3 regions of the Pseudomonas arsenicoxydans genome follow, and region 3 is predicted to be linked to each of the others. Evidence: predicted binding sites of a transcription regulator. Region 3 holds the regulator's gene; each other region holds the start of a gene.
What was found. The regulator sigma-54, encoded in region 3, starts transcription at its own class of promoters, with help from an activator protein. The targets are predictions, from matches to a motif close to ANTGGCATNNANNTTGCTNT.
Positions count from the first base shown of each region.

Region 1: the regulator sigma-54 is predicted to act here: its motif matches at 3,125-3,144, upstream of glnK (P-II family nitrogen regulator).
Region 2: the regulator sigma-54 is predicted to act here: its motif matches at 4,423-4,442, upstream of flgB (flagellar basal body rod protein FlgB).

Region 1 covers NZ_LT629705.1:1,299,310-1,306,626, reverse strand. Annotated here, with positions in the region: gene sutA (transcriptional regulator SutA) at 139-462, opposite strand; gene BLQ41_RS05825 (secondary thiamine-phosphate synthase enzyme YjbQ) at 566-991, opposite strand; gene BLQ41_RS05820 (ammonium transporter) at 1,206-2,543, opposite strand; gene glnK (P-II family nitrogen regulator) at 2,581-2,919, opposite strand; gene BLQ41_RS05810 (accessory factor UbiK family protein) at 3,337-3,597, shown strand; gene BLQ41_RS05805 (BRO-N domain-containing protein) at 4,010-4,537, shown strand; gene BLQ41_RS05800 (N-acetyltransferase) at 4,749-5,285, shown strand; gene BLQ41_RS30630 (hypothetical protein) at 5,319-5,489, shown strand; gene BLQ41_RS05795 (YifB family Mg chelatase-like AAA ATPase) at 5,844-7,317, shown strand, end outside.
Region 2 covers NZ_LT629705.1:5,890,415-5,897,731, forward strand. Annotated here, with positions in the region: gene BLQ41_RS27575 (ribonucleoside-diphosphate reductase subunit alpha) at 1-1,124, shown strand, start outside; gene flgE (flagellar hook protein FlgE) at 1,423-2,751, opposite strand; gene flgD (flagellar hook assembly protein FlgD) at 2,783-3,511, opposite strand; gene flgC (flagellar basal body rod protein FlgC) at 3,527-3,970, opposite strand; gene flgB (flagellar basal body rod protein FlgB) at 3,974-4,381, opposite strand; gene cheR (protein-glutamate O-methyltransferase CheR) at 4,751-5,578, opposite strand; gene BLQ41_RS27605 (chemotaxis protein CheV) at 5,626-6,558, opposite strand; gene flgA (flagellar basal body P-ring formation chaperone FlgA) at 6,642-7,317, shown strand, end outside.
Region 3 covers NZ_LT629705.1:42,769-50,085, forward strand. Annotated here, with positions in the region: gene BLQ41_RS00240 (KpsF/GutQ family sugar-phosphate isomerase) at 1-375, shown strand, start outside; gene BLQ41_RS00245 (KdsC family phosphatase) at 375-899, shown strand; gene lptC (LPS export ABC transporter periplasmic protein LptC) at 907-1,479, shown strand; gene lptA (lipopolysaccharide transport periplasmic protein LptA) at 1,466-2,014, shown strand; gene lptB (LPS export ABC transporter ATP-binding protein) at 2,014-2,739, shown strand; gene BLQ41_RS00265 (RNA polymerase factor sigma-54) at 2,924-4,417, shown strand; gene hpf (ribosome hibernation-promoting factor, HPF/YfiA family) at 4,492-4,800, shown strand; gene ptsN (PTS IIA-like nitrogen regulatory protein PtsN) at 4,813-5,277, shown strand; gene rapZ (RNase adapter RapZ) at 5,280-6,137, shown strand; gene BLQ41_RS00285 (HPr family phosphocarrier protein) at 6,153-6,428, shown strand; gene pmbA (metalloprotease PmbA) at 6,538-7,317, opposite strand, start outside.

The DNA of each region.
Region 1 (7,317 bases), 1.3 Mb from region 3:
AACATTACTGTTGGATCTGATGGCCTCATCGCGGGCAAGCCCACTCCCACAGTGGCCTCGTCAACTTCGACTTTTTTTCCCGCCCATGAAAAAGCCCGCAGCGACGGCGGGCTTTTTCAGCAAGCAGGTAGCAGGCGCTTAGATAGGCCGGCTGCCGTACTTGTTGTCAGGCTTCTTGGGAGGATCGGCGACCACATTGGCCTCCACTTCCTGCACCTTGCCGCCCCGCGCCAGAAACTCTTCCATGGCCTTGGCCAGGGCGTCGCGTTCCTTGTTCTTGGCTTCAACACTCGGCAGCTCATCAACCGATACCGCAGCCTTGGCTTTGCCTTTGGCGGTCGGAACGGGCGTATCACCGCCGTCGTCTTCAGCGACGTCTTCGGCCGCTGCTTCCAGACCTTCTTCGGTTTCGTCGTCGTCGCCTACTTCGAGGTCGTCGTTTTCCAGATCATCGTCGCTCATGTTCTACCTCATGACTCTTGCGAAAAGCAGATTAGTTATAGCCCAGCTTTACCGTCTGTCGACAGCTGCCGGAAAAATTCAATAACCGTTGGTGACCAGCGGTTCATGCCTCTTCACCGTGCACGGTGGCGAGGACTTTACGGGCACCGCCAAAATCACGGTGCTCGCCCAGATAAACGCCCTGCCAGGTTCCCAGCGCCAGTCGGCCCGCCGAAATCGGCAAACTGAGCTGACAGCCAAGCACACTGGCCTTGAAGTGCGCCGGGAGGTCGTCCAGGCCTTCGTCGTTATGCTCATAGCCGTCTGTTCCTTGTGGGATCAGACGATTGAAAAATCGTTCGAAGTCGCGACGTACCGCCGGATCGGCGTTCTCGTTGATGGTCAACGACGCCGAGGTATGCTGTAGCAACAAATGCAACAGACCGACCCGGCACGCCTTGATTTCAGGCAAACCGGCGAGTAACTCGTCCGTTACCAGATGAAAGCCCCGGGGCCTTGCCCGCAGGGTTATCAGAGTCTGTTGCCACATACAGTTCTCCGCACGTTCGGGGCGCATTCTAGCGCGCTCTGGGAAAAAACAAAGGCCCTAATATTCCTTCAATCATGTAAGCCATTGGCCGCAGAAAATCGCCCGCCGTAAACACTGCCAAACATGTAGGAAAAAACCTTTCAGCAGTTCCTTCATGGACAAATCCCGGACAAAAAAATGCCCGGCAAGCCGGGCAAGTTTTTTATGCGCGTGCTTACAAGTTGTAGCCGCGTTCGTTGTGCAGTGCCAGGTCGATACCGACAGCCTCTTCTTCTTCCGTGATTCGCAGGCCCATGACAGCGTCCAGGACCTTGAGAATGATGAAGGTGACGATCGCGGTGTAGATCACCGTGAAGCCTACGCCTTTGCACTGAATCCAGACTTGTGCGGCGATGTCGGTCACGGTGCCGAAGCCACCCAGGGACGGTGCAGCGAACACACCGGTCAGGATCGCGCCGAGGATGCCGCCGATACCGTGCACACCGAAGGCGTCCAGGGAATCGTCATAACCGAGTTTGCGTTTCAGGGTGGTGGCGCAGAAGAAGCACACCACGCCCGCCGCCAGGCCGATGATCATCGAGCCCATCGGGCCAACCGTACCCGCCGCCGGGGTGATCGCAACCAGACCGGCAACCACGCCCGAAGCGATACCCAGAGCACTTGGTTTGCCGTGAGTGATCCACTCGGCGAACATCCAGCCCAGCGCAGCGGCGGCGGTGGCGATCTGGGTCACAAGCATTGCCATGCCGGCCGTGCCGTTGGCAGCAGCAGCGGAACCTGCGTTGAAACCGAACCAGCCGACCCACAACATCGCAGCGCCCATCAGGGTATAGCCGAGGTTGTGCGGAGCCATCGGGGTGGTCGGGAAACCTTTACGCTTGCCCAATACCAGGCAGGCAATCAGGCCGGCCACACCGGCATTGATATGCACCACGGTGCCGCCGGCGAAGTCGAGCACGCCCCAGTCGCCCAACAGCGAACCCGGACCGCTCCAGACCATGTGCGCAATCGGCGCGTAAACCAGAGTGAACCAGATCCCCATGAACACCAGCATCGCGGAGAACTTCATCCGTTCTGCAAACGCACCGACGATCAGCGCCGGAGTGATGATGGCAAACGTCATCTGGTAGGTGACAAACACCGCCTCAGGGAACAGCGCCGTCGGGCCAGTAATGCTGGCAGGCGTGATGCCCGCGAGGAAGGCCTTGGCAAAGCTGCCGACAAAGGAGTTGAGGTTGACGACGTTGGCTTCCATCCCCGTGGTATCGAACGCCATGCTGTAGCCATAAATGAACCACAGGATGGTGACCAGGCCGGTAATGGCGAAGCATTGCATCATCAACGAAAGAACGTTTTTGGAACGAACCATGCCGCCGTAGAACAGCGCGAGGCCGGGGATGGTCATGAACAGCACAAGGGCTGTCGAGGTCATCATCCAGGCGGTATCGCCGGAATTGAGGACTGGAGGCGCCGCCGGATCTGCCGCCATGGCCAGGCCGGGCATTACGAGGGACAACAGGGCTCCTAGCCCTGCGAATTTACGCAGAGTCATATTGTTTTCTCCTGGGGCGTTGGGTTTGTGGCGGCTTTTAAATCGCGTCGGTATCGGTTTCGCCGGTACGGATGCGAATCGCCTGTTCCAGATTGACCACGAAGATCTTGCCGTCACCGATCTTGCCGGTGTTGGCAGCCTTGGTTATCGCCTCGATAACCCGGTCCAGATCCTTGTCGTCAATGGCGACATCGATCTTCACCTTGGGCAGAAAATCGACCACGTACTCCGCGCCGCGGTACAGCTCGGTGTGACCCTTCTGCCGACCGAAGCCTTTGACTTCAGTAACGGTAATGCCCTGCACGCCGATCTCGGACAGCGACTCGCGCACGTCGTCCAGTTTGAACGGCTTGATGATGGCAGTGACTAGCTTCATGAAAACTCTCTCCCGAATTGGTGGACTTGCCCCAGGAAAACAAACCCGACTCAAGTCTAAGCGCAGTGCCTGGCTTTGTAACGCATCGTCGACCTTACCTGCCCGTCCGACGCCAGCTAACCGCTCCTCACGAAACAACTCCCCGTTCCGCTTGGCGCACTGCATTCGTCACAGCGACTGCATCAGTGCATGGGTTACTACTGACTAAGCAGAAAGCTTGCCATCTCCACAAAACCTACTGAATTCAAGCCTTTGGCCGCAGATACCCACCACATCGCCACAACACCTGACGCGTTACGCACAACAACGGTGCGATGCCGTCCATCTGCATGCGCGAAAAGCGTGCATCCCTGCCGCCGGAATTGACTATAGACACTGCGTGATACACTGCCCGCCATTGTTGACAGGACATTTGCCATGCTCGCACCCAAAGACTTCCTCGACGCCCTGACCGGCACCGCCTCACGCCTCTTCAGCGGCGAAACCCCATTGCCGAAAAGCGAAATCGAAAGCCAATTTAAGGCTTTGTTGCAGAGTGGCTTCAGCAAGCTGGATCTGGTGAGTCGTGAAGAGTTTGATAGCCAGATGGTTGTGCTGGCGCGGACCCGGGCACGGCTGGAAAGCCTCGAAGTAAAGGTCGCCGAGCTGGAAGCGAAGCTGAATCCGCCTGCCGAGTAACACTGCAAATCCCTGTGGGAGCGGGCTCGCCCGCGAATAGCGTCACCTCGGTCTACCAGCCCTCCCACACTGGATAGACCAACCCCTGTAGGAGCTGCCGCAGGCTGCGATCTTTTGATCTTCCGCCCCGCCACAATCTCGGCAACGCCCTACAAAGATCACCACCGCCGTCCGATAGCGCCGCGAAGCCCAGGTTCCTAAGCTCATCCCAGCTGAATAGTCAGCACTGGGTTTGGCGACTTGGAAGCTTAAGGTGCACGACGACCATCTCTCGAGTCATGGCGGCTGTGCGTGGGAGACCTTCGGGTCTGCCGGGTTCCTTTTGCTCCGGTTCGCCAACCCGCGTACAGCTGCCACCCCAATCGTTTGGCGACGATTGCCGGCAGCCCCATTAGCAAAAGGAGCTGTATCAATGAATAGCGATGACGCTTATTTGTCCCCCCACGTCTTCACCCGCCACAAACTCCATCTTCACGCGCTTTTGATTGAAAACCAGCCTTGGTTCAGCGCCCGAGACCTGGGTCGTCTGCTTCGCCTTTTCCTCGACGAACGCGCCGTCCGAAAACTCGATCCCGATCAACATCAAACCGCGCAAGTCGTCATCCACGGCACCCTCGAAAACACCCTGCTGATCAGCGAATCCGGCGTCTACGCCCTGCTCGTCTACCACTACTGCCCAGAATACCGAGGCCTGCGCGAATGGCTGACCCACGACGTAGTGCCAGCACTGAGAGACGCGCAACACCCCACCGCAACCGAACGCCCGATCCTGAGCCTGCTGAACTGGCCCGAGATGTCGTTGAGTTTGCTGCACTGGAATAACCAGCCGTGGATTCGGTTGCAGGATGTTCCGCAGATGCTGGCGGATAGTGAACGGCCGCAGACTGTGGTCAATGCATCGTGGTGGAAGCGTGCTTCGCGGATGTTGCAATCGCTTTAACAACCAATAGCACCACACAAACTGCATATGTATGACTTCTGGCAGCACTGGCCCACGGCTAACGCTGCCATTTCCTACATCTGAAAGCTTTTGATCTAACGCCCTTCAATAATCCCGGTTCGGTCCTACAGAACGCGGCTCCCGCGCCTGATTACGGAGCACTCTCCAGCCCTTTATCTTTCATCGCCTTGATCCCAACAGAACACGAGCGATGAGAAGAAAAGGAAAAGGTACGGAACTGCGCGACCAGACTCTCAAATCGAACGCAAGGAAGCTGGCGCACAAAACCTTCGCCAAAGACTGTGCAGCTCAAGGTCTAGAGATAGATATGTCGGTCATCAGTTTTGATCCTATTACCTCTGCTGCGATAGATGCTTCTCATCTGTGGACAGAAGCAGTCCTGTATCCATGGGATAGCATCCCGGACTGGAAGTGTAAGGACGCCAAGGGTTTCGATTTGGCGATCTGGTATGCACAAATGCTATGTGGCCTGTGCTATGCGACCCCAAGAAGAAGCACTGTTTGCATAAAGATCATCCTTTTGCAGGGGCACCCGGACAAAACCCATCCACTTCGCGGATCGATCGCTCAAATGGCGCTATTGGCGGCAGAATTTTATGCGCGGATGCTGGGGTGCAAAGAGATCGAGATACAAGATCCTGACCCTAACGTTGTCTCCTACTATCAGGAGCTCGGATTCAATTTTGACGAGACCAACCGCCTTGTCATTTACGTGGATGGCCAATAACATCAACTCATGATCCAGACACACGAGGTGTCTATGAACCAAAAAAAACGAAAGGCCAAGCTGCTATTAATTTATGAGTTTCATGTCGAGGCGCTCCGTTTAGCCGGAAACGTGTCTGTGAATCAACGACGTTTTCTTGAAGTCGGTGCAGCTCGAGGCAAAGAGCTTGAGCCTGCCGGCCTGCTAGCCGGAGTAAGAATCTAAACCCGGCTGTGCCCAACAGAGTCACCCGCTTGGTTCGGTAAAGTGAGTGTGTCTGTTGAGGATTTGCAGGTCTTAGCCTCACCGAAGCCCGCACATAAAAAACCGCTTCTTTTAGGCGGTTTTTTTTCGCCTTCGATTCAGATTTCGCCACCGTCCTTCATAGATCCAGGCAACGTCCTACAACAACCTCATCCCGCGACTGATTACGTCGCAAATCCCCACTCCCTTACGCTTCCCCCATCAGAAAGACACTCGCAACATCCTGCGAAAATTTGGCGCCTGCGCCATCACACGCTCCCGACTACCCTTCAAAAAACCGCAGGAAGCGGTTCCCGTAAAGCTCAAGGAACGACCATGTCCCTCTCCATCGTTCACAGCCGCGCCCAGATTGGCGTGGATGCGCCCGCCGTTACCGTAGAAGTCCATCTGGCCAACGGTCTGCCGTCATTGACGATGGTTGGTTTACCCGAAGCGGCAGTAAAGGAAAGCAAGGATCGGGTGCGCAGCGCGATCATCAACTCGGGTCTGCAATTCCCGGCGCGGCGCATCACGCTGAATCTCGCGCCTGCGGACTTACCGAAGGATGGCGGACGGTTTGATCTGGCAATTGCCTTGGGAATTCTGTCCGCCAGCGTGCAGGTGCCGACCTTGACGCTGGATGACATTGAATGCCTGGGAGAGCTGGCGTTGTCCGGCGCGGTACGTGCCGTGAGAGGCGTGTTGCCGGCTGCACTGGCTGCACGCAAGGCCGGGCGCTCGTTGATGGTGCCGCGGGCGAACGCCGAGGAAGCGTGCCTGGCGTCCGGCTTGAAGGTGTTTGCCGTGGACCACCTGCTGGAAGCCGTTGCGCACTTCAATGGACATACGCCGGTCGAGCCCTACGTTTCCAATGGCTTGCTCTACGCCAGCAAACCCTATCCGGACCTGAATGAGGTGCAGGGGCAAATCGCGGCCAAGCGCGCATTGCTGATTGCGGCGGCCGGGGCTCATAACCTGCTGTTTAGCGGACCGCCGGGGACCGGGAAAACGCTGTTGGCGAGTCGTTTGCCAGGTTTGCTACCTCCATTGGCCGAAAACGAGGCGCTGGAAGTCGCAGCCATTCAATCCGTCACCAGTTGCGTGCCCTTAAGCCACTGGCCGCAAAGACCCTTCCGCCAGCCCCATCACTCGGCTTCCGGCCCGGCATTGGTGGGTGGCGGATCGAAGCCGCAACCCGGCGAAATCACCCTCGCCCATCATGGCGTGCTGTTCCTCGACGACCTTCCGGAATTCGATCGCAAGGTGTTGGAGGTTTTAAGGGAGCCGCTGGAGTCCGGGCACATCGTGATTTCCCGCGCCAAGGATCGCGTGAGGTTTCCGGCGCGCTTTCAACTGGTGGCCGCGATGAACCCGTGTCCCTGTGGATATCTTGGCGAACCCAGCGGCAAATGCAGTTGCACACCGGACATGGTCCAGCGTTATCGCAACAAATTGTCGGGGCCTCTGCTGGATCGGATCGACCTGCACCTGACTGTCGCCCGAGAAGCCACGGCTCTGAATCCTGCGCTCAAACCCGGTGATGACACCGCCACTGCTGCGGTACTGGTCGCCGACGCCCGGGAGCTTCAAAACAAACGCCAAGGCTGTGCCAACGCATTCCTTGATTTGCCCGGGCTGCGTCGACACTGCAAGTTATCCACAACCGACGAGGCGTGGCTGGAAACTGCTTGCGAGCGTTTGACCTTGTCACTCAGGTCAGCCCATCGACTGCTCAAAGTCGCACGCACGCTGGCAGACCTTGAACAAGTAAATGCAATCACACGCGAGCATTTGGCGGAAGCGCTGCAAT
Region 2 (7,317 bases), 660 kb from region 3:
TCACCTTGAACACCAACAAGGACGAGATCGCCGTTTGCAACCTGGGCTCGATCAACCTGCCGAACCACATCGTCAACGGCAAGCTGGACACCGCCAAGCTGGAACGCACCGTGAACACCGCCGTTCGCATGCTCGATAACGTGATCGACATCAACTACTACTCGGTGCCGCAAGCGAAGAACTCCAACTTCAAGCACCGTCCGGTCGGCCTGGGCATCATGGGCTTCCAGGACGCGCTGTACCTGCAGCACATTCCTTACGGTTCCGACGCTGCCGTCGAGTTCGCCGACAAGTCGATGGAAGCGGTCAGCTACTTCGCGATCCAGGCTTCCTGCGACCTGGCCGACGAGCGCGGCGCCTACGAGACGTTCCAGGGTTCGCTGTGGTCCAAAGGCATCCTGCCGCTGGACTCGCAACAGATCCTGATCGAACAGCGTGGCCAGAAGTACATCGATGTTGACCTGAACGAATCCCTGGACTGGGCACCGGTTCGCGCCCGTGTACAGAAAGGCATTCGTAACTCCAACATCATGGCCATCGCACCGACCGCGACCATCGCCAACATCACTGGCGTCTCGCAGTCGATCGAACCGACCTACCAGAACCTCTATGTGAAATCGAACCTGTCGGGCGAATTCACCGTGATCAACCCGTACCTGGTTCGCGACCTGAAGGCTCGCGGTCTGTGGGACGCGGTCATGATCAACGACCTGAAGTACTACGACGGTTCGGTGCAGCAGATCGAGCGCATTCCGCAAGAACTCAAAGAGCTCTACGCGACTGCTTTCGAAGTGGACACCAAGTGGATCGTTGACGCGGCCAGCCGTCGTCAGAAGTGGATCGACCAGGCTCAATCGCTGAACCTGTACATCGCGGGTGCATCGGGCAAGAAGCTGGACGTGACCTACCGCATGGCTTGGTACCGTGGCCTGAAAACCACTTACTACCTCCGTGCCCTGGCCGCGACCAGCACCGAGAAGTCGACCATCAACACCGGCAAGCTGAACGCTGTTTCCAGCGGCGGCAACCACGGTGAAGATTCGGTCCTGGCAGCTCCTGCCGGTCCGGCGCCAGTGCCTAAGGCCTGCGCGATTGACGAGCCGGATTGCGAAGCTTGCCAATAAGCTGAGTCGGTGAGCGCTGAAAGGCGCTGACTCGAAAACCCCCGATCAGTCCTCTGGATTGTCGGGGGTTTTCTTTTGCCCCAAGGAAAGTAGCAGCCGAGCTGACGCCTTCGCGGGCAAGCCCGCTCCCACAGTTGATCGCATTTCTCTGGGCAACCCCGGTCTCCTGTGGGAGCGGGCTTGCCCGCGAAGAGGCCGGCACAGACAACCCAAACCTCGGCACCAGATAAAAAATTCCGGCAAAAAAAAGCCCCTATTGCGAGGGGCCATTTGTGCAGCGCTTTTCAGCTAACCAGCATCAGGTCATCTGAATGATGGTCTGCATGATGGTGCTCTGGGTGGAAATAGTCTTGGCGTTTGCCTGGTAGTTGCTCTGCGCCTTGATCAGGTTGACCAGTTCGTTGGTCAGGTTGACGTTGGACTCTTCCAGGGAGTTGGACTGGATGGAGCCCAGGGTCCCGGTTTCCGGAGCGTCATAGCCTGGGATACCCGAGGCGAAGGTCTCTTTCCAGCTAGTGCCGCCAATCGCTTGCAGGCCCTGTTCGTTAGTAAAGCTGGCCAGCGCAACCTGGCCGATGGCCTTGCTCTGGTTGTTGCTGAAGTTAGCGAACAGAGTACCGGTGCCGTCGATGGTCAGGTTGGTGATCTGGCCAGTGGCGTAACCGTCCTGGGTCGGGATCGAACGCGCGGTGTCAGCGTTGTACTGGGTAGTCTTGGCCATCGAGATGGTCACGCCTGCCGGGTTCGCGGCGGCGCCGTTGGCTGTCCAGACGCCATTGGTCACAGTGCCTGGTACCCAGCTTTTCAGCGTCAAGTCACTGCTGATGATTGCAGGTCCGCCCAACGGATCTGGCGTGCTCACCTGAGTCAACTTGCCGCCGCTGTCGAACGACAGTGTCGAAGCGATCGGGGCAGTGGTTTTCGGGTCGCTGCCGGTAGCATCCGGGTTACGACCGTCTACCAGGGTATAAACCTTCCAGGTGTTGCCAGCCGTTTTCACGACGTACTGATCCATCTCGTGCTTGTTGCCCTGGCTGTCATAGATCGGGGTGCTGAACGATTTGGTGTAGGTCGCCGTCAGTGCTGGGTCGAACTTGCCCGCCGGGACGGTATCGTCGATGACCGGAGCCGTCGAGTTCAAGTTGATTGTCGATGCCACAGCCGAAGTGGACTTCGGTGCCAGGTTCGAGGTGTCGAGTTTCAGGTCAGTCAACACGCCGTTGATGATCTTGCCGTTGGCATCCACGCCGTAGCCTTGCAGGCGAGACGTGTAATCGGTGTTGGTGATGAAACCGTCCTTGTCGACCTTGAACGTACCGTTACGGGTGTAAGACACCGAACCATTGTTGCTCAGGGCGAAGAAACCCGAACCGTTGATGCCCATGTCCAGCACGTTACCGGTGTTGTTGATGTCACCCTGGGTGAACTGCTGGGACACGTTGGCCAGGCGCACGCCGCTGCCGACCACTTTGCCGCCGCTGCCGAGTTTGGTCGCCGAGTAGACGTCTTCAAATTCGGTGCGGGAGGATTTGAAACCGGTAGTCGCGACGTTGGCGATGTTGTTACCGGTCACGTCCAGTTGTTTGTTGGCTGCATAGAGACCGCTAAGGCCGATATTGAAAGACATATTCCACTCCTTTGTGCCGGGTTAGTCGGCTCTATATACCAATGGTTTGAACTTTGGACAGGGCGACGGGGCCCAGGCCCGCGAGGTTGAGCGTCAGCTCGCCGCCGGTCTGGCTCAGGGTCACGCTGTTGACGGTGGCCGGCAGGTAAACCGCCAGGTCCGTCGCCGTGCCGTTGACCGGCGCACTGGCCTTGATGGTGTAGGCACCGACCGGAACGGGGTTGCCGCTCGAGTCCTTGCCATCCCACGTGAAGCTGGAACTGCCGACCGCACGAGTGCCCAGATCAATGGTTCTGATTGTTTTGCCAGTGCTGTCGGTAACGGTCACGGTGCCGCTGGAGATGGACGACGTCAGATTGACCGAGCCGTTGACAGCCTTGGTCGGATCATCGACCTGGATATTGTTGGTCTGCACGATCACGGAGCGGCCGACCAGGGACGAGGCCTGCAACGCTTGCGAAGAGCTGTAGTTGCCGGCAATCGAGCTGACCGTGCTGTTGAGCGTAGTGATGCCTTCCAGGCTGCTGAACTGGGCCAACTGGGCGACGAACGCGCTGTTGTCCTGCGGGTCCAGCGGGTTCTGGTTTTTGAGCTGGGTGACCAGCAATTGCAGGAACGCATCCTTGCCCAGCGCCTGGCCGCCCGTCGCGCTGTTGGTCGCGGAGGCAATGCCGCCCGACGTGGAGCTGCTGGATTTGACGGAAGAGTTCGCCAGAATGTCATTGACGCTGAGGCTGCTGGTGGAATCGGTAACACTCATCTGAGTCGCCCCTTATCACTGACCGAGAGTCAGGACCTTCTGCATCATGGTTTTGGCGGTGTTCATCATTTCGGCGTTGGTCTGGAACGAACGACTGGCGGAAATCATGTCGGCCATTTCTTCGACGACGTTGACGTTGGGGTAGTAGACGTAACCCTTGGCGTCGGCCGCTGGATGGTTCGGCTCGTAACGCGCCTCAAGGTTGCTCTGATCCTCAACCACACCCAGCACTTGCACGCCTTGACCGGCCGCGTCCTGGTTCTGGAACAGCGAATCACCGCCGCCGCTCTGGCCGCCCTGGAACATGGTGGCGAATACCGGGTGACGGGCGCGATAGGTCTGGTCGATGCTCGACGAAACGGTTTCGGCGTTGGCGATGTTCGAAGCCACGGTGTTCAAGCGAGTGGTCTGGGCACTCATGCCGCTACCGGCAATGTTGAAAACACTGGATAGAGACATGAATTACTCTCCGCGCAGGGCTGCCATCAGCCCTTTGAATTTGCTGTTGAGCAGGGTGAAGCTGGCCTGGAAGCCGACCGCGTTTTCCGCGTAATTCGACTGTTCCAGTTGAGCGTCAACGGTGTTCTGGTCGATCGACGGTTGCATCGGGGTGCGATACATCAGCGATTCGTCGCCGTTACCCAGGCCTTCGGCTTCGATATGACGGCTGTTGGTCATGTTCAAGGCAAAGGTGCCGCCATTGGTTTTCTCGTTCTGTGCAGCGAGCACTTTGGAGAACTCCAGGTCCCGAGCCTTGTAGTTCGGGGTATCGGCGTTGGCAATGTTGTTGGCCAGGACTTCGGCACGCTGGGCGCGAAAGCCCAAGGCTTGTTCGTGGATACCGAGCGCTTTATCGAAGCTGATGCTCATGTCGGGAAACCTTCGGGTGACCTGATTTTCGTAACAGAGACATAGCAAGCGGCGTGCCAATTCAAAAAATCCCGTAAACCGGGGCTTTGCGGGCGGTGGCAAGGCGGCAATGCCAGAAAAGCGGCAACCGGTTTCCGCCGTCTGCCGCTTTTCTGCCGCTTGTCACCGATTTTCAGAACACCGCCATTCCCTGTGGGAGCCGGGCTTGCCCGCGATGGCGGTGTGTCAGTCACATCAACTTCGCCTGTGATACCGCTATCGCGGGCAAGCCCGGCTCCCACAGGGAATGGCGGTGGTGCCGAGAAATCATCAGGCATAAAAAAACGGGAGCCCCTGAGGACTCCCGTTTTCATGTGTGCCGCCAACCCATCACTTCGCCTGGTAAATGATCCCCGGGCTGCACTGGACCATCTGGTAGTGGTCCGGCAAACCGTTCAGCGCTTCGGAAGCGCCAAGGAACAGATAACCGCCGGGTTTGAGCGTGCTGTGAATGCGCAGCAGGATGTCTTTCTTCACCTCGGCGGAAAAGTAGATCAACACGTTGCGGCAGAACACGATATCGAACTTGCCCAGGGCTGCGTAGCTGTCGAGCAGGTTGAACGAGCGAAACTCCACGCGACTCTTGATCGGCGCCTTGATCGCCCAGCGTCCCGGCCCCTTGGGGTCGAAATAACGCTGAAGGCGTTCGGGCGACAGGCCACGGCCGATGGCCAGGCTGTCGTACTCGCCGGTCTTGCAGTTGGTCAGCATGGTGCCGGACAAATCAGTGGCAACGATCTGCACACCCATTTTCAACTGGCCCATGTTGACCCGCTCGAACTCATCGATGGACATCGACAGCGAATACGGTTCCTGACCCGACGAGCACGCCGCCGACCAAATCCGCAGACGCTGACCGGGGGCTGCCTTGATCGCTTCGGGCAACACCTTGTTCTTCAAGACTTCAAACGGATAGGTGTCACGAAACCACAGGGTTTCGTTGGTGGTCATGGCATCCACCACCATCTCGCGCAAACCACTGCGCGGCTGGGTCTGAATGCGCTGGACCAGTTCACCCAACGACTTGATACCCTGCTGTTCCATCAGTTTGTTGAGACGGCTCGATACCAGGTATTGCTTGTTTTCACCGAGCAAAATGCCACAGGCTTTTTCCAGGAATACCCGGAACTGTTCGAAATCCAAATTACCCGTAGACAAAGATACCGCCTCTTAAATCGTGTTGAACCGCCAGGGGCAAAAGGCCCCTAGCTGATATCTGCTGCTTTGATCCGGTCGACTACCCGGGATGCCAGGTCATCAGGACGGAATTTGGCAAGGAAGTCATCAGCACCGACTTTCTTGACCATCGCCTGATTGAATACGCCCGACAACGAAGTATGCAGGATGATATGAAGCTTTTGCATGCGCGGGTCGGCGCGGATCTCGGCCGTCAGCGTGTACCCGTCCATTTCCGGCATCTCGATGTCGGAAATCATCATCAGGAACTCTTCTTCCGGCTTCTTGCCCTCGTCGACCAGCTTGCGCAGGTATTCCAGCGCTTGCCGACCGTCGTTCAACGCCACCACTTCGACGCCGATCGTTTGCAGGCAGCGCGTCACTTGCTTGCGCGCCACCGATGAGTCATCAACCGTCAAGACCCGCAGCGACAACGCTTTGTGCTGGGTTTCGACATCCACCACACCGACCGAAATCGCTTCCGGTGTGGGTGCCACTTCCGCCAGCACTTTTTCGACGTCGATGATTTCGACTAGCTGATTGTCGACCCGAGTCACAGCGGTCAGGTAATGATCGCGCCCGGTACCCTTGGGAGGTGGATGAATTTCCTCCCAGTTCATGTTGACGATGCGCTCCACCGAGCGCACCAGGAAACCCTGGGTCTTGGTGTTGTACTCCGTAATGATCACAAACGGATTGCTCTGATCCTTAAGCGCGCCGGAGCCGGTCGCCATTGCCAGATCGAGAATCGGAATGGTCGCCCCCCGGATATTTGCCACACCGCACACGACAGGACTGGACTTGGGCATCAGGGTCAGCTTGGGGCATTGCAGCACCTCACGAACCTTGAAAACGTTGATCCCATACAGCTGCTGACCGTCAAGACGGAACAACAACAGTTCAAGGCGATTCTGCCCCACCAGTTGCGTGCGCTGGTTTACTGAATCCATTACACCAGCCATGCACAGAACTCCTACACCAACGCTTAAGTGTGTTGCGACGCGCATTCATTGCTAAACGGCACGGCGCTTGCTTTTTAACTCTTATGAACACAGAACCGACATTTTTCCGACGCCTGACATCAACTTTCCGCAAATTGCTTTGTGTGATGCCGGCCGTTTGCCTGTTCAACGCTGGCAGCCCTGCCCTTGCTGACTCGGTTACCTTGCCTGACATGCTTATCGGCGTCACACAGGGCTTTCTTGAATTCACCGTAGAGGACTATTTGGCTACCAGTCAAACCGAAGGTCGCTACGAAATCGAAGTCAACCGACTCGATCCACGTATGCATATGCCCATGTGCGACAAGGAATTGACAGCCACTCTGGAGAGCCCGGCGACCCCGATCGGACGGGTCACGGTCAAGGTTCGCTGCGATAGCTCCTCGCCCTGGACCGTCTTCGTGCCCGCTCAAGTCCGCCTGTTTCGGGAGGTCGTCACGACTACTCGGCCGCTCAAGCGCGCCGGTATCGTCGAACCCGAGGATGTGATGCTGCGTGAACGTGATATCAGTCTGATCAACCAGGGTTATTTCACCTCGCTGGATCAAGCCATCGGACAAAAACTTACCCGACCAACGGTCGCCGATCAGGTCCTGACGCTGGTGCATCTGGAACAGGCGGAAGTCATTAGTAAGGGCGACCAGGTGGTGATCACGGCACGCAGTGGTACGCTCAGTGTGCGCATGCCCGGCGAAGCGCTGTCCAACGGCGGCTTGCGTG
Region 3 (7,317 bases):
GTCGAAAACGTCATGCACGCCGGACAAGAGCTGCCGCAGGTTCAGCGCGGCACCCTGCTCAAGGACGCGCTCATGGAAATGACCCGAAAGGGCCTGGGCATGACTGTGATCCTGGAAGCCGATGGCAAACTCGCCGGCATCTTCACCGACGGTGACTTGCGTCGCACCCTGGACCGCAGCATCGACATCCACAGCGCCACCATCGATCAGGTCATGACCGCACACGGCAAAACCGCCCGAGCCGAAATGCTTGCGGCCGAAGCCCTGAAAATCATGGAAGACCACAAGATCAACGCACTGGTCGTGGTCGACAGCGACGACCGCCCGGTCGGCGCCTTGAACATGCACGACTTGCTGCGTGCAGGAGTAATGTAATGAGCACCGACCTGCTGCAACGCGGCAAACAGATAAAACTCGCGGTGTTCGACGTCGACGGCGTGCTGACCGACGGACGGCTGTACTTCCTTGAAGACGGTAGCGAATTCAAGACGTTCAATACCCTCGACGGCCAAGGCATCAAGATGTTGATGGCAGCCGGCGTGCAGACCGCTATCATCAGCGGCCGCAAGACTCCCGTGGTCGAGCGTCGGGCGAAGAACCTCGGCATTCCACACCTTTATCAGGGGCGCGAAGACAAACTGGTGGTGCTGGACGAGCTTCTGGCCCAACTCAACCTAAGCTATGAACAAGTTGCCTATTTGGGTGACGACTTGCCAGACCTGCCGGTGATTCGCCGTGTTGGCCTGGGCATGGCGGTGGCCAATGCTGCCAGCTTCGTGCGTGAAAACGCCCATGGCATTACCCTGGCCCGTGGTGGCGAGGGTGCCGCTCGTGAATTCTGCGAATTGATCCTGCTCGCCCAGGGCCGCCTTGATGCGGCCAACGCCGCGTACCTGTGAGCCCATTATGTTGAGCAAAAAGATTCGTAACATCGTGCTGTTCAGTTGCATCGCGGCGCTATTCGCCGCGGTCGGCTACTGGAACATCAGCCCGGAACGCTTCCTCGATAAACCGGTAGCCAAGGTCGACGAAAGCGCGATTGACTATTACGCCACCAACGCCCACAGCGTGCAGTACCTGCCGGACGGCAAATTGCAGTACGAAATGACGTCCGACAAGGTTGAACACCTGAAAGCGACCGAGGTGACGTTGCTGACCAATCCCGACCTGAACATGTTTCGCGGCACCCAGTTCCCGTGGCACGTGCAGAGCGAGCGCGGGGAAGTCAATCCCGACGGCACTCAGGTCGAGCTGATTGATTCGGTGCGCATCACGCGTTTCGACGAGAAAAATCGCAAGACCCTGATTACCACCACCCGTATGACTGTGTTCCCCAAGGAGCAATATGCGCAGACCGATCAACCCGTTAGAATCGACGGCGCTGGCGGTGTATCGACAGGCAACGGAATGAAAGCGTACTTGAAAGAAAGCAGGATACACCTGCTATCGAACGTAAGAGGACAGTATGAGGCTCGTTAAAACTCTCCCTATTTTGCTCAGTCTGGGCGCAGCACTGGGAAGCGTGAGCGCCTGGGCTCTGCCGAACGATCAAGAGCAGCCTATCCGCATTCAGGCCGACGATGCCCAACTGGACGACAAGAATGGCGTTGCCACCTATAAAGGTGACGTGATCATCACCCAAGGCTCGATGATCGTTAAAGGCAACACCGTGACCATCACCCGCACGCCGACCGGCGACATTGACGTGGTGACCTCGGTGGGCAACCTCGCCTACTTCGAACAATTGCAGACCGCCGGCGACACCAAGCCTGTTCAGGGCTGGGGCGTCACGATCCAGTACCATGCCGCGCAAAACCGCATCGTGTTGATCGACAAGGCAAAAGTCATCGACAAGGACAACAACACCACCCAAGGCGAGAAAATCGTCTACGACACCGTCAAGAAGCTTGCGAGCGCTGGTCGCGCCACAGGCAACAAAGTCACCGAAGCGCGTCCACGCATCGACATGGTGATCCAGCCCAAGCCGAAAACCGACGCGAAAAAGGCTCCATAATGGCAACTCTGAAAGCTCAGCATCTGGCCAAGAGCTACAAGAGCCGCCAGGTCGTGCGTGATGTCAGCCTGTCGATCGACAGCGGTCAGATCGTCGGCCTGCTGGGTCCTAACGGCGCCGGCAAGACCACCTGCTTCTATATGATTGTCGGCCTGGTGCAGGCCGACCAGGGTCGCGTACTGATCGATGACCTGGACGTAAGCCACCAGCCAATGCACGGTCGTGCAAAAGCCGGTATCGGCTATCTTCCGCAAGAAGCGTCGATTTTTCGCAAACTCTCGGTGGCCGACAACATCATGGCCATCCTCGAGACCCGCAAGGAGCTCGACAAGGACGGTCGTCGCAAGGAACTGGAAAGCCTGCTACAGGAATTCCATATCAGCCACATCCGTGACAACCTCGGCATGAGCCTCTCCGGTGGTGAGCGCCGCCGCGTGGAAATCGCACGCGCCCTGGCCACCAACCCGAAATTCATCCTGCTCGACGAACCGTTCGCCGGCGTGGACCCGATTTCGGTAGGCGACATCAAACAGATCATCTACCACCTCAAGGCCAAAGGCATTGGCGTGCTGATCACCGACCACAACGTCCGTGAAACCCTGGATATCTGCGAAACCGCCTACATCGTCAACGATGGACAGCTCATTGCCGAAGGCGACTCCGCCACCATCCTGGCCAATGACCTGGTGAAAGAAGTCTATCTGGGCCATGAGTTCCGCCTGTAAGCACTCAGGTGTCTGGCAGGTCGCCCGAGCGCTCGTCTCGATAAAAAATCAACATTTTTTTATTGTTACGGCGCTCTAGGCAAACGCTGCAGTTTCGGGCATATAATTTGCTTATGTTTGGCGCTCCGGCGCCCTGTAGTGGATGGCGCATGTGCGCCGGCGAATAAGGTGTTTAGCCCCTGCCATGAAACCATCGCTAGTCTTGAGAATGGGCCAGCAGCTGACGATGACACCGCAGCTGCAACAGGCCATCCGCCTGCTCCAATTGTCGACCCTGGACCTGCAACAGGAAATCCAGGAGGCCCTGGAGTCCAATCCGATGCTCGAACGCCAGGAAGAAGGCGACGACTTCGATAACGCCGACCCCTTGGCCGACAAAGCCGAACAGCAACCCAACGCCGATGTTTCAGAGCCCTCCTACCAGGAAACCGCCCCGACGGTGGACAACCTCGAGGAAGGTGACTGGAATGAGCGTATTCCCAACGAGCTGCCCGTCGATACGGCATGGGAAGACGTTTATCAGACCAGCGCCAGCAGCCTGCCGAGCAGCGATGACGACGAGTGGGATTTCACTACCCGCACATCAGCCGGTGAAAGCCTGCAAAGCCATTTGCTGTGGCAGCTGAACCTGGCACCGATGTCCGACACCGATCGCTTGATCGCCGTAACCCTGATCGATTGCATCAACAATCAGGGCTACCTGGACGAAACCCTCGAGGAAATCCTCGAAGCCTTCGATCCGGAACTGGACATCGAACTGGACGAAATCGAAGCCGTCCTGCATCGCATCCAGCAGTTCGAGCCTGCCGGTATCGGCGCCCGCAACCTGGGCGAATGCCTGCTGCTGCAACTGCGCCAGCTGCCAGCCAAGACACCTTGGCTGGCGGAAGCCAAGCGCCTGGTCACTGACTACATCGATCTGCTCGGTAGCCGCGACTACAGCCAGCTGATGCGCCGCATGAAGCTCAAGGAAGATGAACTGCGCCAGGTGATCGAACTGGTGCAGAGCCTCAATCCGCGCCCGGGCTCACAAATCGAGTCCAGCGAAGCCGAATACGTCGTCCCTGACGTGATCGTGCGCAAGGACAACGAGCGCTGGCTGGTCGAGCTGAATCAGGAATCGGTGCCACGGCTGCGGGTCAACGCCCAATATGCCGGGTTTGTGCGCCGTGCCGACACCAGCGCCGACAACACCTTCATGCGCAATCAATTGCAAGAAGCACGCTGGTTCATCAAGAGCCTGCAAAGCCGCAACGAAACCCTGATGAAAGTGGCCACCCAAATCGTCGAGCATCAGCGCGGCTTCCTGGAGTACGGTGACGAAGCGATGAAACCGCTGGTCCTGCACGACATCGCCGAAGCGGTGGGCATGCACGAGTCGACGATTTCACGGGTGACCACACAGAAATTCATGCATACCCCTCGGGGCATATATGAACTGAAATACTTTTTTTCCAGCCACGTCAGCACCTCCGAAGGCGGCGAATGCTCGTCCACGGCGATCCGCGCAATCATCAAAAAACTGGTTGCGGCGGAAAATCAGAAAAAGCCGTTGAGTGACAGCAAGATCGCTGGTTTACTGGAGGCACAAGGCATTCAGGTGGCTCGCCGCACCGTCGCCAAGTACCGCGAATCCCTCGGGATCGCGCCTTCGAGCGAACGCAAGCGGTTGATGTAGAGCCACGCCACAGCGTTCCAGTGGTAGATCATCTGATCTACCGCTTTATGCACTGGCAACGAAGGAGAAGCTGTATGCAAGTCAACATCAGTGGACACCAACTGGAAGTGACCGAACCTCTTCGCACCTACATCGGCGAAAAACTCGAACGATTAGAGAGGCATTTCGACAAGATCACCAACGTGCAAGTCACGATGTGCGTCGAAAAGCTGAAGCAGAAAATCGAAGCCACGTTGCATATTCCCGGCAGCGAAGTGGTCGCGAACGCGGAACATACCGATATGTACGCGGCGATCGACTTACTGACCGACAAGCTCGATAAACAACTCAAAAAGCATAAGGAAAAGACCCAAAGCCTGCTCCAGGGCGCTACCGGTCGTTAACACTCCCAACCCATGATCCGACTTGAAAACATCCTGACCCCCGGCCGTTCTCTCGTGAACGTGCCGGGCGGCAGTAAAAAGAAAGCCCTCGAGCAAATTGCCAACCTGATCGCCCGGGAAGTGCCGGATCTGGAGATGCAAGATGTCTTCGAAGCTTTGATTGCCCGTGAAAAACTCGGTTCAACCGGTTTTGGCAACGGCATCGCCATCCCCCACTGTCGCCTCAAGGGCTGCACCTCGCCCATCAGTGCATTGATGCACCTCGACGCACCCATTGATTTCGACGCCATCGACGGCGCCCCGGTTGACCTGCTGTTCGTACTGCTGGTCCCGCAGGCCGCTACCGATGCGCACCTGGAGCTACTGCGCCAGATCGCCAGCATGCTCGATCGCAAGGAAGTGCGCGAAAAACTGCGCAGCGCCCCGAGTAATGAAGCCTTGTATCAGGTCGTCCTGAGCGAGCAAAACGGTCATTAATCATGCGCTTGATCATTGTCAGTGGCCGCTCCGGCTCAGGTAAAAGTACCGCACTCGATGTTCTCGAGGACAACGGCTACTACTGCATCGACAACCTGCCTGCCGGGTTGCTGCCGGAACTCGCCGAGCGCGCACTGATTCATACCGAACTCGCACAACCGCTGGTTGCCGTATCCATCGATGCCCGCAACCTGCCCAGTCATCTGTCGCGATTTCCGGAACTGCTGGAAGAAGTCCGCAGCCGGCACATCAAATGCGATGTGCTGTACCTGGACGCCGACGAAGAAACGTTGCTCAAACGGTTTTCGGAAACCCGCCGTCGCCACCCGCTCAGTACCGCCCACCGTTCGTTGGCCGAGGCGATTCAGGACGAAACCAGTTTGCTGGGGCCGATTGCCGACCTGGCCGACCTGAAAGTCAACACCACCAACCTGAACCTGTATCAGCTGCGCGACACCATCAAGCTGCGCCTGCTGAACCAGCCGGACAGCGGCACTGCATTTCTGGTCGAGTCGTTCGGATTCAAGCGAGGCATGCCGGTCGACGCAGACCTGGTGTTCGACGTGCGCTGCCTGCCCAACCCTTACTGGAAACCGGAGTTGCGCGAGCTGTCCGGGCTTGATCAACCGGTAGCCGAGTACCTGGCGGCGCAACCGGACGTCGAAGAGATGTTCCAGGACATTTCCTCCTACCTGCTAAAATGGCTGCCGCGCTTCGCCGCGAGCAACCGTGCTTATGTCACCATTGCCATTGGCTGCACCGGCGGGCATCACCGCTCCGTCTACCTGACCGAACGTCTGGGCCAGGTTCTGCAACAATCCCTGAAGAACGTCCAGGTCCGCCACCGCGACCTCAGCTAAAGGATTCACATCGCGATGCCTGCTCTGGAAATCGAAATCATCAACAAGCTGGGCCTACATGCCCGCGCGTCGGCAAAATTCGTTGGCGTTGCTGGTCAGTTCAAGGATTGCACGATCAGAGTGGGACGCACGCCAGAATCCACCGTCGACGGCAAAAGCATCATGGCCATGATGATGCTCGCGGCCGGCAAGGGCACGAAGATCCACCTCAGCACTGAAGGCGAGCAGGAACAGGAAGCGCTGGATGCCTTGGTGAAGTTGATCAACAACTACTTCGACGAAGGCGAGTAACACCGCCCCCTTTGTGCAGCATTGCTCCGACAAGGCGCTGTGCAAGACGCAATAAAAAAGGCGCGTCACCCAATCGGGTGACGCGCCTTTTTTTGCGCAGCGATAAGCGTTAGCTACCGGCCACGGTCATCCGCTCGATCAACACCGAGCCAGTACGAATGTTGCTGCGCAGCTCCAGGTCATTACCCACCGCAACGATCTGCTTGAACATGTCGCGCATGTTGCCGGCAATGGTCACTTCCTGGACCGCGAACTGGATTTCGCCGTTCTCGACCCAATAACCGGCCGCGCCACGGGAATAATCGCCGGTGACCATGTTCAGGCCCTGGCCCATCAACTCGGTGACCAGCAAGCCGCGCCCCATGCGGCGTAGCAATGCCGCCTGATCTTCGTCGCCATGGGTGACGAAGAGGTTGTGCACGCCGCCTGCGTTAGCGGTGCTTGGCATGCCGAGCTTACGGCCGGAATAGGTGCCGAGGATGTACGACACCAATTCGCCCTTTTCGACGAACGGCTTGGCATAGGTCGCCAGGCCATCACCGTCGAACGCCGAACTGCCCATGGCGCGCATCAAATGCGGACGTTCATCGATGGTTAGCCATTCCGGGAACAGCTTTTGCCCCAGGGTGCCTTCAAGGAACGACGATTTGCGATACAGGCTGCCGCCGGAAATCGCCGACAGGAAACTGCCGAACAAACCACCGGCCAGCTCCGCCGAAAACAGCACCGGTACTTCGCAAGTCGGCACCGGACGCGCGCCCAGGCGGCTCGCGGCGCGTTGTGCGGCGCGCTGGCCAATGCTCACAGGATCGGCCAGCAAATTGCCCTGACGGTTCACGTCATACCAGTAATCGCGCTGCATCTGCCCGTCGGCCTCGGCGATCATGAC